3 regions of the Lysinibacillus sp. FSL K6-0232 genome follow, and region 3 is predicted to be linked to each of the others. Evidence: riboswitches for the same ligand, from Rfam matches in the RefSeq annotation. Region 3 holds a riboswitch; each other region holds the start of a gene.
What was found. Region 3 has a riboswitch for cobalamin ahead of MHB42_RS09395 (ABC transporter substrate-binding protein). Riboswitches for the same ligand answer to the same signal wherever they lie in the genome.
Positions count from the first base shown of each region.

Region 1: it holds a riboswitch for cobalamin, as region 3 does, so the genes downstream of both, MHB42_RS12710 (DUF4430 domain-containing protein) here and MHB42_RS09395 (ABC transporter substrate-binding protein) in region 3, are expected to answer to the same signal.
Region 2: it holds a riboswitch for cobalamin, as region 3 does, so the genes downstream of both, cobT (nicotinate-nucleotide--dimethylbenzimidazole phosphoribosyltransferase) here and MHB42_RS09395 (ABC transporter substrate-binding protein) in region 3, are expected to answer to the same signal.

Region 1 covers NZ_JBBOYW010000001.1:2,602,272-2,609,889, reverse strand. Annotated here, with positions in the region: gene gpr (GPR endopeptidase) at 1-138, shown strand, start outside; gene spoIIP (stage II sporulation protein P) at 237-1,079, shown strand; cobalamin riboswitch at 1,352-1,552, shown strand; gene MHB42_RS12710 (DUF4430 domain-containing protein) at 1,728-2,453, shown strand; gene MHB42_RS12705 (S-layer homology domain-containing protein) at 2,533-6,504, shown strand; gene MHB42_RS12700 (S-layer homology domain-containing protein) at 6,571-7,618, shown strand, end outside.
Region 2 covers NZ_JBBOYW010000001.1:1,188,725-1,196,342, forward strand. Annotated here, with positions in the region: gene MHB42_RS05535 (glycerol-3-phosphate dehydrogenase/oxidase) at 29-1,675, shown strand; gene MHB42_RS05540 (alpha/beta fold hydrolase) at 1,679-2,596, shown strand; gene miaA (tRNA (adenosine(37)-N6)-dimethylallyltransferase MiaA) at 2,583-3,485, shown strand; gene hfq (RNA chaperone Hfq) at 3,565-3,792, shown strand; gene MHB42_RS05555 (rhodanese-like domain-containing protein) at 3,891-4,193, shown strand; cobalamin riboswitch at 4,300-4,476, shown strand; gene cobT (nicotinate-nucleotide--dimethylbenzimidazole phosphoribosyltransferase) at 4,560-5,624, shown strand; gene MHB42_RS05565 (trimeric intracellular cation channel family protein) at 5,671-6,276, opposite strand; gene MHB42_RS05570 (methionine gamma-lyase family protein) at 6,489-7,618, shown strand, end outside.
Region 3 covers NZ_JBBOYW010000001.1:1,925,207-1,932,824, reverse strand. Annotated here, with positions in the region: gene MHB42_RS09415 (alpha/beta hydrolase) at 1-420, shown strand, start outside; gene MHB42_RS09410 (class I SAM-dependent rRNA methyltransferase) at 483-1,679, shown strand; gene MHB42_RS09405 (S9 family peptidase) at 1,728-3,713, opposite strand; gene MHB42_RS09400 (precorrin-3B methylase) at 3,761-4,438, opposite strand; gene MHB42_RS09395 (ABC transporter substrate-binding protein) at 4,457-5,440, opposite strand; cobalamin riboswitch at 5,569-5,757, opposite strand; gene MHB42_RS09390 (IS1182 family transposase) at 6,082-7,536, opposite strand.

The sequences.
Region 1 (7,618 bases), 680 kb from region 3:
CGTCAGCAACTGTTTGAAGAAACCTTTGCAGGCACACGTATGCAGCTAATGGTAACGCCAAAAGAAGCAGATTATTGGGTTGATCGCTATGCAAAATTAGTCGCTTCTATGCTAATGAATTGGGCAAGCGATTTATAACAACAATCGTCTAAAGCTACTATAATTTATGCGAAAAACAAGAAAAATTTTTTCGTTCTAAACGCCACACCCCCTCCATACGATAAGGGGAGGAGGGTGTGACTTTGCTAAAAAAACTACAATGGTCATTTGGTATATTATTGTTCTTTTTCGTATTACCTGTCATTGCTGGGCAACTTCCGTTCAACAAGCAAGCATCGACTCCGACGAAACAACCAGAAGATAAACAAGTCGTGTTTGCCGCTACCAATTTAGCTGAACAAAATGCGCTTGAACAAACAAAAGAGCCTGAAGCAGATGCTGATCCCTTTAAAGTGTTAGTGTTGTTTACGCATTCACATGAAGCATATGAGCCAATCGTGAAAGCTGCAAGTGGTAAGATAGCGACCTCTCATGAAACAATTAATATTTTAAGCATGCAGGATAAGATTGTGAATCATTTTAATGTCAATGGCTTGAAAACGGACGTATTAAATGTAGATGTGATGAAAGAGTTAAAGCAAGCAGGCAAGGGCTATCATGAATCCTATAATGTGATGCGACCACATTTAAGTAAGCATTTAGAAACAAATAGCTATGATTTAATACTAGATTTACATCGTGATTCATTAAAACATGATCTTACAACAGTTGGGTATAATGGTGAAAACTACGCGAAAATTGCAATCGTTGTTGGTGCAGAGCATGCAAATTTCCGCTGGAATACTGCCTATGCTGAAAGCCTATCATCCACATTAAATGCCATTGTGCCAAAAATATCAAAAGGCGTTATTTCCAAAAGTGGTGATGGCGTTGATGGCCGCTACAATCAAGATTTAGCGAAGCAAATGATGATTGTAGAAATCGGTGGCATTGGTAACACAGAGGAAGAGGTCAATCGTACAATTGCTGTTTTAGGAAAGGCAATCGCCAAAGCATTTGTTAATGATACAAAAAAATAACTATATAGTAAAGGGAATATTAAGTCAGTGCCGCGCTGTTAACTGCGCCACTGGCTTTTTTCGGTTAATTACTTAGTGTAAGCCATTTTTTATAGGTGTATTAAAAAAACAACTATGTACGTTTCTACTAATCAAAAAGATTATTATACTGTCACTAATGAATAGAATCGCTACAAAAGGGTGAAATATAAGTAAACTTTTCCAACATTTTTTCTTTTTTATTATAATATTTTGAAAATAAGGAATTTGTGCTATACTTTCTAATAAGTGAATAGCAATTGCAGAATAAAGGTGCTCTTTTATAGAGCTTAATAGGGAATTCGGTGCAAAACCGAAGCTGTTTCCGCAACTGTAAGTGTAGATGACTACAGCGTAATACCACTGTCGAACGAGGAAAAATGCCTCCAGTAGATGGGAAGGTGCTGATTTTAGGATACACAAGCCAGGAGACCTGCCTTTATTTCATCGTATTAACTCTCTTCGGAAGCTAGGAGAACTTACGGCAAATAGACGGACAGGCAAACTGTATTTTACGCCTTTTTTCTGTTTTCCATTAGATGCTTCCCCCCTTTTTGGGAGAAGCATCTTTTTCTTTTTCGAGTTAATAGCAAGAACATTCACGAAATAATAAAATAGGAGGTTTTGCAAATGAAGATTTTCAAGAAATGGTGGCAATTAGCGTTTGCCCTGCTTTTAGCAGTTTCGCTTGTATCACCAACAGCAAGTGCCGCAGTATTACAGCCTGTAAACCAAGAACAACAAGCAACAACATTTGATGTTACATTATCTATTGATGGTTTATACGGTACAACTATTGTGCCAGAAACAATTGAGGATGTTGAAGCAGGGACAACGGCGCTAGAGCTTTTAGAACAAGTACTACAAGACAATAACAAACCCTATGTAGTAACTGTTCATCCTGTGTATGGGCCATACCTTGAATCAATTGATGGACTGGCTGCAGGGAGCTTAAATGGCTGGGATGGCTGGGTATATACAGTAAATGATATTAGCCCAACAGTTGGCTTAGGTGCTTACGTATTAGCTCCGAATGATGAAGTTCATGTGTATTACACTACATGGGCTCAGCTAAACACGCCGAGCACAGTTGCTGTAGATGATATAAATCCATCTGTTACGGTAAATTTAACTGGTGATTTATTGAATACGGGGACTGCTTCGAATTTAGCAAATTGGACAATTGACACGGGTACAACAGCATTAACAGCTCAGTCTGTTACTGTGAATACAAGCCAACAAGCTGTTATTACATTTGCAGGTCAAGCGGAAGAAGGCACTATTACGATTACAGCCTCTGCTAACGCATTATTTGGTAATTCAGCAAGCGAGCCACTTGAAGTGGACGTCCAATAGCTAGGTAAATTAATACTGATAAGGTGAATTCTTCCATCTTGTCAGTATTTAACTATTTGATAGAGGGAGTGAACTTTACATGGCTATATGGAAAAAGCAGCTACATATAGCAGTTATCTTTATTTTAATATTGTCGCTATTTTCTCCATCCATCGCTGTAAAAGCACAGCATTTTGAAGGAGAAATATTCGATCCAATTATAGAAGATACTACTGATATTAGCGATATTGAACTTGATGATTCACCAGAGCAAGATAATACGATAGAATCTAATAATGAAACAGAACTAGACAATTCGGCAGAACTAGATAATCCTATAGAATCTGAGAATGAAGCCGAACTAGAGCATCCTATACCACTAAATGATGCAATGGAATTTGCGCCCTTCTCAGTTAGTGAGATTCAGCTAAATACAGAGGAGCCTTTATTATTATTAGAAGGAGAAACATATCCATTTACTGTAACTAACACAACAACAGATGATAGTGCTACAGTTGTATGGTCTTCAAGCAAGCCCAACATTGCGACAGTTGATGGTGACGGGCTCGTAACAGGCATTGCTATTGGAGATACAGAAATTACTGTTACGATAGGTGCGATATCTAAAACAATTAAAGCCCACGTTGTTCCAGAGGCAGTAAAGGAAATAATCGATTTAATTATCGCACTGCCTGATGAATTAGAGCCAACTGAAACGATCTATCAGCAATTGCTTACGATTAAACAGAAAGAAAAAGCGCTAAGCCAATCAAATCGAAATATATTAAACAAAACACCTTATAAAACTAGTGTGTTACTAGAGAAAGCTACTGAATATTTTATCAAATATATGGAAGAGCCAGCCAACTACACTCCTCCTGTTAATCAGATAACAGCTTTAGATGAAGAACTTAGTGCTAAGCTAGATGAAATTCGTAAGGTGTACCTATCTCTTTTCGATCTTGGTCAATCTGATCGTTGGAAACCAACAGATCTAAGAATAGAAACATTTGATCATACTTTGGCATATAAAGAAGTTAAATATGCCATTCTTGCTATCGATGTACTACCTAAAATAGAAGATTTAACAATCAATCCAGTAATAAAAGAGCAACTAGAGTATGCAAGAAAAAAATATAGTAACATAATTAGTCGCTATGCTGACCCGAATCTGCCCCCATCGCTGAATATAACATTGCCATTTACTAATTATGTAACAAATAAACAGGAACTTTTTGATAAAGAAGTTAAATATGTTGAATTATTAATTGATGCTATTGATATTAATAGCCCCTTAGTAAAAGATCAATTAAAAGCAGCAAAAGATGCATATGATGGCTTGAAGAAGATAAAAGATCCTAATAATCTGCATACAAAAGTATCAAACTATAATGACCTCCTTGAAAAGGAGAAAATAATTAATGCAGAGGGCGATATTAATCAAGTTATTGCCAAAATTGATGCACTTCCTTCTGTAGAAGAACTTATTTGGGCTGATTATCTAAAAATATTTGAAGCTCAACAAGCCTATGACCAATTACTAGCGATTCATAAAGACCTAGTAACAAACTATGCTAAGCTAGAGGCTTTACAAAAGCGTCTTATACAATTACAGCCGCCAACAGTTGATACATATAACGCTGTTGCAGAATATTTAACAAAAAATTTAAACAATCCTAGTTATGGGTACGAATGGACAATAATAACATTGGCTCGCGGTGATCATTCTGCGAAGTATGCAACTTACTATGATCAATATTATCGTAATATTGTAAACCATGTAAAAGCCACGAATGGTGAAATAGATAAGCAAGCAACAGACTGGGCTCGCGTTATTATAGCTCTTACAGCAATTGGAAAAGACCCGACAGATGTTGCTGGCTATAATTTAGTCGATAGATTAGCAGATCTAAGCTTTATTACAGGGCAAGGAATAAACGCAACCATTTATTCATTAATTGCACTGGATACATGGGGGTTTGAACTACCTGCAACTGCAACAACAACGCGGGATAAATTAATTCAGCATATTTTATCTAAGGAAATTCAAAATAGCGGGGGATTTGCATGGAGTGGAAGTGTAGCTGATCCAGATATGATAGGCATGGTGCTTCAGGCATTAGCACCCTATCAAAACAGATCGGATGTGGCAGCTGTCACGAATCGAGCAATAGCTAAATTGGCAGCTATCCAAACAGCGAATGGTGGCTATATATCGACGGCAGGCAGTTCTGAAGCTGCTGAAAGTGCTGCTCAAGTTGTTACCGCCCTTGCTAGCTTGGGCATTGATGCCAACAAAGACCCTCGCTTTAATAAAGTTATTGCTAATATGATGACATTTAGCGCTGGTGATGGTGGCTTTAAGCATATCCATAGCCAATCGAAAGCAGATGGCATGGGAACCGTGCAAGTTGGTTATACATTAGCAGCCTACAACCGTCTACTAAGTGGACAAACGGCGCTTTATGATATGTCAGATACGAAAGATCGACCATCAACTCCAGGGGATAAGGACGGAGATGGTGATGATGACGAGGAGCCTTCCCCTCCTGATAACAATGGCAATCAGCCATCTGTTCCTTCTGAAGAAATTGGTTATGCAACGGTTTCCATACGAATTTCGTCATCTGAAGTTCCATTAAAACCGACAGCAACTAAGTTATTTGCTGGTGAAACTGCTTTTGATGTTTTACAACGAGCAGCAGAAGAAAACGGGGTTGCCCTAAGCTATCGTCAAACAGAATATGGCATATATGTAGATGGTATTGCGGGGCTTTATGAATTCGATCGTGGTCCTTTAAGTGGGTGGATGTACCGGGTCAATGGCAAATATCCTTCATACTCAGCAGCCAATTACACACTCTCTCCAAATGATGCTGTTGAATGGCTATACACAACTGATTTAGGAAAAGATATTGGTGGCTATGTGGAAGGAATAGAGGATAAACTCGCTGTTGAAGAAGAGAAAAAACAATGTGCTGAGGAAGCAACAGAAAATTGTCTGGAGTTAGAAGAAAAGCCATGTACAGATGAAGAGTGTATAGAAGAATCTAAGAATGAAAGTAACAAAGAGAAGGAAGATAGCTCAGTGGTCGAAATTACGATTGAAGAAAACGCTAATAAAGTCGTGCTTACACCTCAAAATATTCAAGAATACATGGATAAAAATATTCAAAAACTTGTGATTCAGAAGGAAAACCAATTTAAATTAGAGGTGGCTACTTCTGTATTTGCTGGAATTAAACTTGCTGAATCCGAGAACATCATTGCTGCTGTAACGAAAGAGACAGGACAACAACAATTTACAGTGACATTTGGTATTGAAACAAAGCAAGGAAATTTAAAGCCCATTTCTTTAGGAAAGGAGTATTTAAAAGTAACGCTACCAGCCAACGATCTAAAGCCAAACAGCGTTGTTTTACAGCTTGTAGGTGACGAATATAAACCTGTTCCACATAAAATTGTGGATGGCGAAATTGTTTTATTTACAAAAGCAGGTGGTACATTTGTGATCATAGAGAATGCAGTAACCTTTAAAGATATCGCGCATTTAGCAAATAAAGAGGAAATTGAGTTTTTAGCGAATCGTCTTGTTATTAAAGGTGTTACACCAGACACGTTTGGCCCAACTCAACCAATTACACGTGCACAGTTAGCAGCATTAGTAAGCCGTGCCCTTGGTTTACAAGCAACTGGTACAAATCCTTTCCGTGATACGGCTGGTAAATGGTATGAGGCAGATATTCAAGCGTTATATGAGGCGGGGATTACAAACGGAGTAACAGCTACAGCCTTTAATCCACAGGCCCATATTACACGTGAACAGGCTGCTGCATTTATGGCACGTGTTTTAGAATATTTAAATGCTGATATGAAGAATAACAATGAAGAAATTCATTTCAAGGACATTCACAATATTAGTGCTGAATATCTACCATATATCGAGCTATTAAATAGCCTTGATATTATGACGGGTAAGACGAATGGCTCTTTTGATCCAAAGACGCCATTAACACGTGAACAAACAGCAAAAATTTTAAAACGTACGTTAAATACTGCAGGTATGATGTAATTTTCATGGCTAACCCAATTGCAGAAAGCTTTTGGGTTAGTACTTTTTAGAATGGAGGTTATCCAAATGAAGCAAAGATTATCCATGCTTATCATGATGCTATTTGCATTCGTGTTAATTGTAACGCCAGTTTCCGCTCAAAATATTTCTACTGTAGATGCTTACAAAACGACTGGGCAATTTATGGTGACAAAAGCACCAAATCCTGCTTTTGGTGATGAATGGTTTATTATTGCACTTGCCCGTGGCGAATACAATGTTCCTGATGGCTATTACGATCAATACTATGCAAATGTTGTAAAACATATACAGGCAGTAAAAGGTGAATTACACAATCGTAAATATACGGAATATTCACGTTTAATTATTGCCCTTACTGCTATCGGAAAAGATCCTACGAATGTGGGTGGCTATAATTTAGTCGAAAAATTAAGTGATTTTGATAAAGTTGTATGGCAAGGTCCCAATGGTGCTTATTTTGCTTTAATTGCTTTAGATACATGGGACTTTGAGCTTTCTAAAACAGCTACAACTACTCGCGAGAAATTGATTCAACATATACTAGCAAAGCAATTGCCTGATGGGGGCTGGGATTTATCGGGGACGAAGGCAGACCCAGATATGACTGCAATGGCTATTCAAGCCCTTTCCACGTATAAGGATCAACCAGATGTGAAGACATCCATTGATAAGGCACTTCATACATTGACAAGTTTACAAGGAGCTGATGGCAGTTACAAAAGCTGGGGCACAACCAACTTAGAAAGCACAGCACAGGTTATTACAGCACTTGCCAGTTTAAATATTGATGCCAGCAAAGATGAGCGCTTCCATAAGCTATTTGCAAGCTTTTTCACCTTCTACCATGCAAAAGACGGTGGCTTCAAGCATGTATTAACTGAGGGAGCAGCTAATGGCATGGCAACAGAGCAGGCTTCTTATACACTAGCAGCCTATAATCGATTACTTGCAGGCAAAACAAAGCTTTATGATACATCCGATAAAAAGCCTAATAGCTCATCTACCCCGACTCAGCCTACAGCTCCTCCTGTGAAAGTGAGCTTTAAAGATACACAATCTCACTGGGCAAAGTCTGATATCGAAGCGGCTGTGG
Region 2 (7,618 bases), 740 kb from region 3:
TAAATTATAGCTATTGGGGGAGAAAAGTATGTTTTCATTTGAGCAGCGTCCTAAAATTTTACTCTATTTAGAGCACTATAGTTTTGATGTACTCGTTATTGGTGGAGGTATTACAGGAGCAGGCATTGCACTAGATGCTGCATCAAGGGGGCTATCTGTTGCCTTAATTGATATGCAAGATTTTTCAGCAGGTACATCGAGTCGTTCAACAAAGCTGATTCACGGGGGTTTACGTTATTTAAAGCAATTCGATGTTGGCGTAGTAGCGGAAGTAGGACGTGAGCGTGAAATTGTTTATGATAATGCCGTTCATGTTACAACACCTGAAAAAATGCTCTTGCCCTTATATAAAAAGGGCTCCCTTAGTCCGCTCACAACATCGCTAGCATTAAAGGTGTATGACCGTTTGGCGGGTGTAAAAAAGCAGGAGCGTCGAACAATGCTAAGCGCAGAGGAAACGCTTGCATTAGAGCCTTTACTAAACCCAGATGGACTTGTTGGTGGTGGCTATTATGTAGAGTATCGTACAGATGATGCACGACTTACCATCGAAGTATTAAAAAAAGCCGCAGAGCATGGAGCACTTTGCGTTAATTATGCTGAGATGACAGCGTTTATTTATGACAGGAAAAAGCTCGTTGGCATTAAGGTAAAGGATCATGTAACAGGCAGAATCTTTGATGTTCATGCCGCACAAATTGTCAATGCAGCAGGTCCTTGGGTGGATGTAATACGACAAAAGGATAAAGTCACGGATAATAAGCAACTACGTTTAACAAAGGGCGTTCATATTGTTGTAAGCCAAAAATATTTTCCGCTGAAGCAGGCTGTTTATTTTGATATTGTGGATGGGCGAATGGCTTTTGCGATTCCACGTGATGGAAAAGCCTATATTGGCACAACAGATACAGTTTTTGAGGGTGACCCAATACATCCTGTTGCAACAAAGAAAGATGTCGATTATTTAATAGAGGCAGCGAAAAAAGTATTTCCAACGGCTACGATTACCAAGGATACAATTGAATCGACATGGGCAGGAGTACGTCCGCTTATCTATGAAAAAGGCAAGGATCCCTCTGAAATCTCCAGAAAGGATGAAATTTGGATAGCACCAAGTGGGTTAATGACGATTGCAGGTGGTAAACTAACAGGCTATCGTCAAATGGCAGAAACCATTGTGGATAAAATTGTGAAGCTTCGTCGCTATAAGCATGCAGGCCCCTGTCTAACACGTGAGCTCTCACTTTCTGGTGCAAAGGGCATCAATGCGATTAATTTCCCTGACTATATCGCCTATAAAGCGCGAGAAGGTGTACAATACGGCTTAAACTATGATGAAGCAAAGCAGCTTGTCCAAAAGTATGGTACAAATGTCGATGCGTTATTTGACCGTGTCAAATATTTGCATGAACACGGTAGCACAATGCCCCTTGCCTTACATGCAATGTTACTGTATGGCATTGAAGCAGAAATGGTCTACACACCAAGTGACTTCTTTATTCGTCGTACAGGTTTATTATACTTTGATATTGAAGCCGTTAAGCTCTATAAGCAGCAGGTTGTACAAGTGATGCAGCAGCGTTTAAATTATACAGAGGCACAAAAAAATGCCTATATCACACAGCTTGATCAAGCGATTATGGATGCGACATATTTTGCGAAAGAGGGAGAGTAACAAATGACACGCTATATTCAAATGTCAGATCAGCATTTTATTTTCACTCGCACATTACAGCCAAAGGCACCATGCATTGGTCATATTCATATTTTACATGGTATGGCAGAGCATAGTGGTCGTTACCTTTCATTTGCACAAACACTGAATGCAGCAGGCTATGCTGTAACAATGCATGATCATCGTGGACATGGCGAAACGGCTGCCTATAATGGCACTTTAGGCTTTTTCGCTGAACATCATGGCTTTGAGCGTGTTGTGAAAGATGCTCATGAGATTATTACACAGCTACACAAGCAGTTTGCTGATGTGCCATTAATACTTTTTGGTCATAGTATGGGTTCATTTATTACAAGACGCTATATTCAACTATATAGCAATAATGTGGATAGAGTGATTTTATGTGGAACAGGCAATGTTACAGCATTACATGCGGTAGGAAATCTTCTTGCTAGGGCATTAGCAAAAGGACTTGGTAAAGAAACAGAGAGTCAGCTATTAAATCAGCTCAGCTTTGGCAGCTTTAATAAGCAATTCCCAAATCCCAAAACGGCTTACGACTGGCTAACTTCTGTCCAGCAAGAGGTTCAAAAATATATTGATGATCCGTATTGTGGCTTTATTCCAACAAATCAATTTTTCGTTGATTTAACAACAGGCTTTACAACATTGAATCGCAAAAAGGAAATCGCTAAAGTGAGGAAGGATTTGCCGATTCTTTTGATAAGCGGCAGCAAGGACCCTGTTGGTGAACAGGGCTTAGGTGTTTACACAGTTGCTGAGCAATTCGCAGCAGCAGGTGTACAGGATGTAACGGTTTATTTATTTGAGGATAAACGTCATGAAATTTTAAATGAAGATAATCAACAAGCAGTTTTTCAAGTTTTATTACGGTGGTTAGAAAAATATGATACAAAGTAGTATAGAGCAGGCTGAAGTGGTAGCCATCGTTGGTCCCACTGCCTCTGGTAAAACAGCGTTAAGCATTGAATTAGCCAAAAAATATAATGGAGAAATTATTAACGGTGATTCCATGCAAATTTATAAGGGGCTAGATATTGGTACAGCTAAAATTACAGAGCAGGAGATGGAGGGAATTCCCCATCATTTACTTAGCTTTTTAGAGCCAACGGAAGCTTTTTCTGTGGCAGATTACCAAAGGCTAGTACGGGACAAAATTGCAGAAATTCAAGCCAGACAGAAGCTTCCCATCATAGTTGGTGGCTCAGGCTTATACATCCAAGCCGTACTTTATGATTTCCAATTTACTGAAGAACGAGTAGATGAAGCGACACGTAAAGCTTACTATGATGAGCTAGCAGCACTCGGCCCAGAGGCAATGCATCATAAGCTACAAAAGCTAGACCCTAAAACAGCCGCAACCATTCATCCTAATAATACACGCCGTGTGATTCGCGCATTGGAAATGCTGGAGTTAAGTGGTGTATCAAAAGCGGCTGAAGCCCAAAATCGTGGACAAGTACCGCTGTATAAGCATGTTATTATTGGGCTAGGGCAAAATATGTCCCGTGAAGTGCTATATGACCGTATTAACCGTCGTGTCGATATCATGATGGAGCAAGGGCTTTTAGACGAAGTAAAAGGTCTATGGCAGCAGAATATTCGAGGTGTGCAGTCCATTCAAGCAATTGGCTACAAGGAATTATATGATTACTTAGATGGCAAATGCTCATTAGAGGAAGCGATTGATAGCTTAAAACAAAATTCACGCCGCTATGCGAAAAGGCAGCTAACTTATTTTCGTAATAAAATGGACGTTTATTTTTTAACAGCCGATGAGCAATTATAGATAAATTACTCATTGATAAATTGGTAGAACATGCTACTATAGGAATGAAGAGGTAGAAAGTTGGTAGGGAGGCTATTGGATGAAATCAATTAATTTGCAAGATGCGTTTTTAAATCAATTACGTAAAAACAGTATTTTTGTCACTGTCTTTTTGTTAAATGGATTTCAGCTAAAGGGAACAGTGAAATCCTATGATAATTTTACCGTTTTATTAATGGATGTTGAACATAAGCAACATCTTATCTACAAGCACGCTATTTCTACATTCGTTCCAGCCAAGCACGTAGAGTTGTTAGAAACTGAATGATAAAGGTTATAAAACAGCTAATGCGTTCTTCGCACTAGCTGTTTTTTAGACTTCAAGCTATAATGATAGAGGAAATTGCTATTTTGGAGGCTATAATAATGAAATCAATGGAAACAACACAATTATTAGAACTATTGGATGCAAATGAAGATTTATATATTATTGATGTACGTGAAGACGATGAGGTTGCACACGGCATGATCCCTGGCGCACAGCATATTGCTCTTGCTACAATCCCTGAGCGCCTAGAAGAATTAGATGTCACAAAGCCATATATTATTGTTTGTAAGGCAGGAGGACGCTCTGCCAATGCCTGCGCTTACTTAGAGGCACATGGATTCGATGTAACAAACCTTGAAGGCGGCATGCTTGCATATGATGGTGAGTTGGAGTTTAAATAACCTCTTTCAAAGAAAACGGATAGAACAGCCAAAATGGCGGATAGAATCCAAAAAGTGACGGATAGAGTGACCGAACTGATGGATAGAAGGTAGAAATAGAAGTTTCAATTATATAAAAGCATTAGGTGCCCATTACGGGAGAATAGGGAATAAAGTGAAAAGCTTTAGCGGACCCGCCACTGTATAAGGGAGTTTCATAGCGAATACCACTGGTGAATAGCTGGGAAGGTGTTATGAAATGTTGAACTTGAGCCAGAAGACCTGCCTGCTTGCTTTGGGAAGATATAGATGATGGAAAAGTCTGTAGTTTATTTGTCATGACAATAAACTACAGACTTTTTTGTTTAAATGAAGGGAGAAATAATGATGCAATTATTACAAAGTACAATTCATAACATTCAGGGTGTTCAGAAGGAGATGATGGAGCAAGCAAAAATGCGAATCGATACACTATGTAAGCCTCCGGGAAGTTTAGGGAAACTGGAGTCCATTGCTGTACAGCTTGCTGGAATAACAGAACAGTTAGTGCCAAGCCTTGAACAAAAGGTCATGATTGTTTGTGCGGCAGATCATGGTGTTTGTGAGGAGGGTGTTACATCCAATCCACAAGATGTTACGCTCCTTCAAACATTAAATTTTCCGAAGGGTGGTACAGGTGTTTGTGCGATTGCCCGTATAACGAATACAAAGGTTGTCACAGTAGATGTTGGTGTTAAAGGGGATATTCCGCCTGATGCTGGTGTTATAATGCAGAAAATTAAATATGGCACTGCTAATATGGCAAGAGGTTCTGCTATGTCCAGAGAGGAAGCGATTCAATCTATTGAAGTCGGGATTCATGTGGCAATGGAGGAAATAGCACAGGGAGCTACTGTACTTGGAACAGGGGAAATGGGGATTGGTAATACAACACCAAGCGCTGCTATATTAGCTGTTTTGACGGGCTGTGATCCTATTGATGTTACAGGGTTTGGTGCAGGTGTTGGTCAAGGGGGCATTGCACATAAAGTAGCTGTTATTAAAAAAGCCATTGCGATTAATCAACCAAATCCTAAAGATATAATTGATGTACTGGCTAAAGTTGGAGGGCTAGAGATAGGAGCGATGGCTGGTGTTATACTTGCTGCTGCTGCACATCGTAAGCCTGTTGTAATTGATGGTTTTATTTCGACTATTGCTGCACTTATTGCCTATAAGCTTGAGCCGAAAGTAAAGGATTATATGATTCCTTCTCATGCCTCAGAGGAGCCGGGTGCTAAAATGGCTGCTGAATTGCTTGGCATTGAGCCGATGCTACATATGAATATGCGCTTAGGAGAAGGCTCTGGCGCAGCCTTAGCCTTCCCGATTTTGGATGCGGCTTGCTCAATGATGAAAAATATGGCGACATTAGAGGAAACGATGAAATTAGAAAAACCAAACAATGTGTGATAGCATTGTTTGGTTTTTTATTAGTGACGGATAGCTAATAGGAAAATTATGCTCTGTTTAATTTACGTAAGGGTAAACGCCATTTCAACATATAAGAAAGAATACGTAATGCTGTAATGATAGCAAATAAAATATAGAGAAAAATATCTCCTGTAAACATTTCAAGCCCAATAATTAGACCTGCAAGTGCAGCCCATACGCCATAGACTTCATCACGAAGCACTAAAGGCTTTCGTCGTGCTAATAAATCGCGCACAATGCCTCCACCTGAGCCTGTTAAAACAGCAGCGACAATAACGGCACTGATGGGCATATCGAGTTTGACCGCATAGAGCGCACCCTGAATTGCAAATGCGGATAAACCAATGGCATCTGTGAAATTACCCCAGCGATGCCAGTGCTGGATAAGGTGATGCGGAAAAATAAAAAAGATTGTAATGGCTGCAAGTGCAATTTGGAACATCATATCTTGCCCCCATAATGTTGTAACAGGCAGACCAATCAATAAATTTCGGATAGCTCCGCCCCCAAAGGCTGTCACAATTCCCAATATATAAACACCGAATAAATCGTACTCCTCTTCCATTGCAATAATTGCTCCTGAAATAGCAAAGGCAATTGTTCCAATAATACTAAAAACTTCCCAAGCCATCTCCTTCATCCCTTCTTAGTAACAAAATATATGAATTTTCTAGCAAAATTTAGCTGCTAAATAGTCCGCACATTAGCTTAGCGTAAATTGCGCAAAGAAACAATAGGCAAGTTTTGCAGGTAGACAAACAAATTGTTAAGATAATATTGGAATAAAGTAAAACATCCGTCAGCGTAAATATACGGGACAACTGTGAAATGGAGAAGAAAAGAATGACGTTTACGACAAATTTATCAGCACAAACGCTAGCATTAGCGGCAAAAATAGAGGGAAAAGTTCAACCCTATCATGCAAAAGTGGAGGAAATGGCATTTTATAATCAGCAAAAAGTATTAGGGGCTTTTCGTAAGCATCAGGTGAGCGACTATCATCTACATCCATCAAATGGCTATGGCTACGATGATGAGGGGCGCGATAATTTAGAGCGTGTTTATGCGGAGGTATTTGGCGCAGAGGCAGCCATTGTACGACCACAAATTATTTCAGGAACACATGCGATTACACTTAGTCTATTCGGTGTACTACGACCTGGCGATGAACTGCTGTATATTTCAGGTCAGCCATATGATACATTGCAAGCCATTGTCGATGGTGGTGACCGAGATACCGGCTCATTAAAGGATTACAATATTGGCTATCGACATGTTGATTTATTGGATAATCAAGCCATTGATTGGGACGGAGTAGCAGCAGCCATTACCGAGCGCACGAAAATGATTGCTATTCAACGCTCTAAGGGCTATGCGACACGTCCATCTTTTACAGTTGCTGATATTGCGGATATGTGTGCGACAGTGCGTAAATTAGCACCACACGCTGTTATTTTTGTTGATAATTGTTATGGTGAGTTTGTAGAGGCACAGGAGCCAACAGAGGTTGGGGCTGATTTAATGGCAGGCTCACTTATTAAAAATCCAGGTGGCGGCTTAGCAAAAATCGGTGGCTATATTGCAGGGCGTGCAGATTTAGTGGAAAAATGTGCTTATCGTATGACATCTCCAGGGATTGGGGCAGAAGCGGGCGCTACCTTAAATACATTGGCTGATTTTTATCAAGGGTTTTTCTTAGCGCCACATGTGGTATCACAATCATTAAAGGGTGCTATTTTTACCGCAGCGATGCTAGAGGAAATTGGAATGAGCACCTCGCCAAGCTACAATGCAAGTCGTACAGATTTAATTCAATCGGTTTCATTCCAAACAGCTGAGCAAATGATTGCCTTTTGTCGTGAAATCCAAGCGAATTCACCGATTAATGCCCACTATGCACCTGAACCAGCCTATATGCCGGGCTATGAGGATGATGTCATTATGGCAGCAGGCACATTTATACAAGGCTCCAG
Region 3 (7,618 bases):
TATTTAGCTGCTGTATTAAATGGACCAGCTATCCATGCACAGGCACTGATTTATCCTGTTGTTCATCTGGATTTTTCCACAGCCTCTTATGCTGCCTATGGTGAAAACTATGGCTTGGATAAGCAAGGGATGGAATGGTTTGCCCACCATTATACAGATGTGCAAAACTTTACAGACCCGCTAATTTCGCCTTTATTAATTGAGGATGCAAGCATTTTTCCTAAAACACTGATTATTGCGGCGGATGCGGATGTACTCTACGATGAAGGGCATGCCTATGCACAAAAGCTGGCACAGGCAGGTGTTGCCGTTGAGCATATCACGATGCACGGCTTAATCCATAGCTATTTTAGTAAAATGACCTATTTTGAGGAAGCGACAATTGATACGGTTGAAAAAATTGCCCAGTTTCTGAAATAACTTTAGCCATCCTGCTCAAACAATGCGATAATAAGGCAAAATGCTTTTTAAAGGATGACATGATGACACAAACAATCACTTTACAAATTAAACAGCCCTTTGCTAATCCATTAAAAAAGGGCTACCCACTTCTTACAAAGGATGCCGTGGATGTACGCCAGCTCCCAGCGCAGCAGGGTGCATTGCTAAGGCTCGTTGACCAGCATCAGCGCTTTATTGGGACAGGGTACTACGGTATCCAAAATAAAGGCATTGGCTGGGTACTGACAACAGATGCCAATGAAGCGATTGATCAAGCTTTTTTTAGCCAAAAATTGAAAAAGGCAATTGAGAATCGTGCAGCATTTTTCAACAATGACGACACAACAGCCTTTCGTGTGTTTAATGGTGAGGGAGATAGCATTGGCGGCTTGACCATTGACTTTTTTAATGGCTACTATATGGTAAGCTGGTATAGCGAGGGAATTTATTGCTTTAAGGACATGATTTATGCGGCGCTGGCTGAAACGGTTCAGTACGAGGCGATTTATGAGAAAAAGCGCTTTGATGGCAAGGGACAGTATATGGAGCAGGATGATTTTGTTATGGGCATACCGGGTGAATTCCCTATTATGGTGAAGGAAAATGGTATGACCTATGCTGTGCATTTAAACGATGGCGCAATGACAGGAATTTTTCTTGATCAGCGTGATGTACGATTGGCGATTCGTGAGCGCTATGCGAAGCAGACAAATATGCTCAATACCTTCTCCTATACAGGCGCATTTTCAGTAGCGGCGGCACTAGGAGGCGCGCTTCAAACAACGAGTGTCGATGTAGCGAAGCGCAGTTTAGCGAAAACGATTGAGCAATTTAGTGTCAATAATATCGATTATGAGGCGCAGGATATAAAGGTAATGGATGTTTTTCATTATTTTAAATATGCACAGCGCCACGAGCTACAATTTGACCTTGTCGTGCTAGACCCACCAAGCTTTGCTCGTACAAAGCAAATGACGTTTTCCACTGCAAAGGACTATCCTAAATTACTCAAGGATGCCATTGCCATTACAGCGAAAAATGGCATTATTGTTGCCTCAACGAATAATGCCAGCTTTGGTATGAAAAAGTTTAAAGGCTTTATTGACCAAGCCTTTCAAGCGACCAATACGCGCTATAAAATCATGGAAGAGCATAGTTTGCCAAAGGATTTCCGCGTCCCGCGTGAATACCCTGAATTTAATTACTTAAAGGTTGTTTTTATTCAAAAGCTTAGCTAACTAGAAAAGGACGTGTTTCAAAAGCCATTTGAAACACGTCCTTTTTGTTTATAAATAATCCACAAACCAATCACGGATATACGTGAGGCGCTGGATTCTTAGTGATGGTTTACCACTTCTCGATAGCTCATGATTAGCTGCTGGGAAGCGAATAAATTTGGTTTCTTTTTTGCGCTGCTTTAAGGCAATAAATAATTGCTCTGCCTGCTCAATTGGACAGCGATAGTCGTTTTCCCCATGTAAAATCAATAACGGTGTTTCTATCGCATTTACATACTTCAATGGTGAATGATGCCATAGCTTATCAATATCCTCTAGCCCCGCAAAAATTTGCCAGTCTGTAAAATAATAGCCGATATCACTCACACCATAAAAGCTAATCCAGTTTGCAATTGAGCGTTGGGTAACAGCAGCTTTAAAGCGCTTCGTATGTCCAACAATCCAGTTCGTCATAAAGCCACCATAGCTACCACCTGTCACGCCAAGACGAGCTGGATCAATAAAATCAAAGTGTGCCAGTGCATAATCCACCGCTGCCATTAAGTCCTGATAATCATTGCCGCCATAATCACCACGCACAGCATCAACAAATGCTTGCCCATAGCCATGACTACCACGCGGGTTTGTATATAGCACAGCAAAGCCCTGTGCAGCTAAAATCTGAAATTCATTGAAATAACTGTTGCCATACATCGCATGTGGGCCGCCATGAATTTCTAGAATAAGTGGATATTTATTGCCCTCTTGATAGCCAATCGGCTTCATCAGCCAGCCATGAACGCTCCAGCCCTCTGCCCCTTCAAATTCAATTGCTTCAGGCACAGCTAAGGCTCTTGCTTGTAAAAACTCCTGATTTACCGCCGTAAGCTGCTCCTTTTCGCCCGTTTGTAAATTAATATAAAATAAATCGCCGGGATTTGTTGGCGTGCTAATGGCGACAACGGCTTTATCGCGCTTAGCATCCAGTGAAAAGCCATAAACATATTGGTCATCCAAAATAGCTGGATATAATTCGCCTGCAAGATTACCAAAATAAATCGCTGTGCTGCCTTGGTCTGTCACTTGGAAATAAAAGCTGTGATTATCTTCCAGCCATTGCACACGAGGGGCTACAACGCCCTGTAGAAAATCGCCAATCATTAAGTCACCAATCGGCGCATCAAAGTCACTTGTTATACATGTCAGTTGCTGCTGTGCTACATCATATAGCCATAGCTTTGCTTGTGTAGCATTTTGAAATTCGCGTTTGCTACCAAGAAACGTAAGATAGCGACTGTTCGGTGACCATGAAGTTTGATAAAATGTGCCTATTTCTGCTGTTAGCTGCTGAGTCTGCTTTGTCGCTACATCCAATAAGAAAATATCATTGTTAAATGAAAAATCTTGATCCTCTGATAAATCAGCGATATATGTCAAGTATTGCCCATTTGGCGACCATGTATCAAGGTGGAAATGATGGTTTCCTGCTGTTAGCTGCTCCAGCTCACCTGTTTCAAGATGAGCAACAGCAATATGCGTAAATTGCTCCATATCTAACAAGCCTGCCGCATCTGATTTATATTTCATAGCACTCACTTCCAGCGGCTTTAGCTCCTGCTGCTGTTTATCTGTTTCAGGCTGATCGTGAATGCTATCCTCTTGACCAAGCTTAACCGAGAACGCAATTTTTTTGCTGCATGGCGACCAGACAGGTGAGGTAGCTCCATGCTTACAATGGGTTATTTGCCTTGCCTCCCCGCCTGTCTTTGCCAATACAAAAATTTGTGGCTTGCCTGTTCTTGTAGATACAAATGCAATATGACTGCCATCTGGTGACCATGCTGGAGCGCTTGTTTTCGCCTCGCCAAATGTCCATTGCTGTGGCTGTTTAGCTTGTAAATTAAGATAATATAAATGAGATATATAGTCGTTGCTCTTTTCATCCATCACTGTTTCTATATAGATAACCTCTGTACCATCAGGCGATAGCTGTGGAGCAGATACCGATTTTAAGTGATATAGGTCTTGTGGTTGAATGCCTTGTTTTGCTGTCATCTTTTTGCCCCTTTATCATAAGTATTCACTTATAATATTTCGACAGGCTAATTATTATTCCTGCTTAGGCTCTGCCAAAAATCGTCCGACTTTGTTCGGCGGTAAAATTTATAAAAGGGCTCATTTGGGCGTGCATGCTTCTGATAAAGCTGAATAATCTGCTGTAAAAACGCTTCAATCCTTGTCACTGCTACCCTTTTGGCAAATAATGTGCCTGCCTGTGCCTTTGCGCCCATTGGCACTGCGCCTAAATAGACATCAAAGCTTTCCTGCTGGTAAACAAGTCCAATATCATCATAGACCGCATTATAGCAGGCAGATGCACAGCCGTTGATATTGACACGCACTCTTGCAGGCACTGTCATGCCCTCCAATGTATGATAGAGCTGCTCTGTAATTGGCGCTGCCTCCATTTTGTCGCCATCGCAAAAATCACAGGCCTTCATCGCTACAATTGCTCCCGCAGGCATACTATACAGCCCTGCCTGCTGTAACGTATGAATCGCTTCCTCTACATCGCTTGTTGGAATGGCTAATAATAGGCTATAGGATGTCGAATACTTAATCGCACCCTGCTCCCCAACAACCTCTGCAATCGTTTGAAATTGTGCAGGTGTATAATGCTTATTAATAATACCTGGGCTAATAACTAAACGTGTAAAGTCACCTTGACGGTTCAATGTTTCAAAGGTTTGGTCAGGTATATTTTTCTGAAATGCATTCATTTGTCTGGCGGCTCCTTCTTAAAAATTATCAGGGTAGAAGCCCTTTGCTAAAATTTCAATCGCCTCTGCTGCACGTACCCCCTCAGATGCTGCTGATAGTGGTAGGATAACGAAACGATCATTTTGAACAGCCTCCATTTCCTTTAATGCTGGATCATTTTTTAAGAAGTCTATTTTTTGTTGGGCTGTTGTTTCACCATAATCAATAACAACAACCACCTCCGGATTTCGGTCTACTGCATCCTCCTTCGATACAGTTGTCCAGCCTGATTCCACATCGCCAAAAACATTTTGACCGCCAGCAATGGTTACAAGCTCATTCATAAAGTTTTGACCAGCCGTGAACACATCCTTTTCACCACTATCAAATACTAAAACACGTAAATTTTCGCCCTCCTGCGGTAATTTCGCACGAACAGCATCTACATCCTTCGTCATTTGCTCAATCAATGCCTCTCCGCGCTCCTCCACACGGAAAATCTTCGCCACATTGCGAATATCTGTGAAAATATCCTCCAATGTTGGCTTTGTCATATTCGAAGATGTATGTAAATACGTATGAATGCCTAGCTCCTCCAGCTCCTCAGGTGTGCCAACTCCCTTTTCGCCAAAGGCACTTTTCCAGCCGCCATATAAAAAGTCTGCCTCTGCATCAATGACCTGCTCCTTTGTTGGATATTGGTCTGATAGAACAGGCACTTTCTCGTATGCCTCCTGCAATGGCTCATAAATTTTATCATCTAAGTAAGCCGTACCTACCATAGCATCCTCTAAGCCTAGCGCTAGCATAATTTCTGTCACATGCTGATTTAAGCTAATCGCTTTTGTTGGTGCTTCCTTATAGGTTTGCGTTGTATCATTATTGTCAATCGTTACTTCCGTTGCCGCTGCTTCTGCTGGCTCTGTTTGTTCTTCCTGCTCTGCTGACTCCGTATTACATGCTGCTAACATCGCTACAAGGGCAATGACTAACACAAGCCAACTACTTTTCCATTTTGTCATGTTCCTGTTCTCCTTTGCTATAAAAATGGCAAGAAGGCATAAAAAAACCCCTCTTGTCACCAAGAGAGTAGCATAGTGAAAAAATGGTTCGTCAACCTTTATCACTATCCCCATCCTCGTGGTTCGTAGTTCATCCATCCATATTGGCAGGTATCCTGGCTTAGGTTCATCATCTATACGCCTTCCCATAGCTCAATGCTACAGTGGCATATTGTATAGACTCCCCATTTACAGTTGCGGGACAGCATCGGAATTGCACCGATTTCCCTTTTAAGCAAATAACAAATGCTATTTGCACCAATATGTTTTATGATTATTCATACTATTGATAGACTAGCAGAAGAATATTTTTATGGCAATGCATAAATAAATAATCATACTTATCTTAGCACTATTTCGACATAAGGGCAGAATATTATATGATAGTATTTGATTACAAAACGAAAAAAGCAATGGAAACGAGGATTTATCATGTATAAAACAATTGGCGTGCTTGCACATGTAGATGCAGGGAAAACTACCTTTTCTGAGCTAGGGCACTGAAAAACTTACATTTTTTACGATGAATTAGTTTTTCAAACAAAAATAAGGCACTTTCCATTCGTTTTTGAATGGAAGGTGCCTTATTTCTTTCTTTTTTCCTACTCTTTTTCACTCAGTAGTTTGAGTATCCGTTTCAGATTGACCGCAAAGATCGTCGTGGCTCCTTGAATTTCCATGCCAAATAAACCCGCCGATTTTGCTGTTTTAAAGCCGTGTGGGTTCTTTAATTCACTATTTTTCGCTTCGATTTTATAGCGTTTGCTGGCAAGTGCTTTGAATTCGGCTGTTTCCTGGAATGCTGCTTGTTCTTGATGTGTATCGGATTGAATCGTTACACTATACGTTTTACTTTTCGCCCCTTCCTTATAACAGCCCTCTCGCATCGGGCAAACTTTACATTTTTCAATATCAAAATGAAACGTTAAACTTTGATTCAGGGTTTTCCTGCCCGTACGTCTTTTGTGAGTTGCCATGTGCCCCGCTGGACAAACAAACATACCCGCATCCTTGTTATAATCAAATTCAATTTTCCGTTGTCCGCTGCCATTTGTGATTACTGGATTTAACTTTGAAATTAACTGAAACTGCTCCGATTTTGCATACACTAAATTCTCTTTCCAGGAATAGGCGGCATCACCAATCACCGTGTCAATTTCCATGCCGGCAGTTCTACTTTTCTCTACCAACTCTTGTAAATAGTGCCCATCACTTTTTTCACCCGTCGTCACAACCGCTGCTGTAATAATACGTTCATCACTCATCGCAATATGCGTTTTAAAACCAAAGAAAGAAGAATCTGCTGACTTATGGCCAACACGTGCATCCGGATCATTTGAATAGCTTAAATGATTCTCATAATCATCTATCACTTCTTTTAAAACATTTAATTTTTCTTTCACAGCCGGGATTTGTGCAACCTTTGATTGTGTTTCGACTGCTTCAACTACTTGACGACAGTAATCTAATTCTTCTGTGACTTCATTTGACGCAGGCTTCTCAGGGAATTTTCCGACCATGTTTTCGTCTAGTTGATACACGGCTTTACGTACATTTTTGGATTTTTCCTGTAAAAATTCTTTGGGCGTTTTCTGGTTATATCGCGCTTTTGTATGGGTAGCGTCGACAATCACCATTTTACTAAGGAGTAGTCCTTTCTCTAAAGCAATTTCAACAGTTTTCTGAATCAGTAAATCTAATAAATTCATATCTTGAAGACGGAGTCGACGGAATTTTGTCAGGGAACTGGGGTCGATCACTTCCTCTTCTGGTGCCATATCTAAAAAATATTTAAAGGACATATCGAATTTTGAACGTTCGATAAGGTCGGCATCCGACAGGTCATGAATCGCTTTTAACAGTAAATATTTAAACATGCGAATCGGTGGAATCGCGTTACGGCCATTAACTAAACAGTATTTCGATTTTAGTTCGTCTAGAATAAATGAGAAATCCACAAGTTCATTGATTTGGCGAAGCATATTGTCCTTTGGAATAATTAAATCGTACAACGCCATGTACGGGCTTAAATTGAATGTTTCCTGTTTAGAAATCATGGTCGCACCACCTTTTATTAGTCCTTTAATTATACAGGAAATTTGTGAGATTATACGAGAGGAAAACCCTTCTAGTGATGAA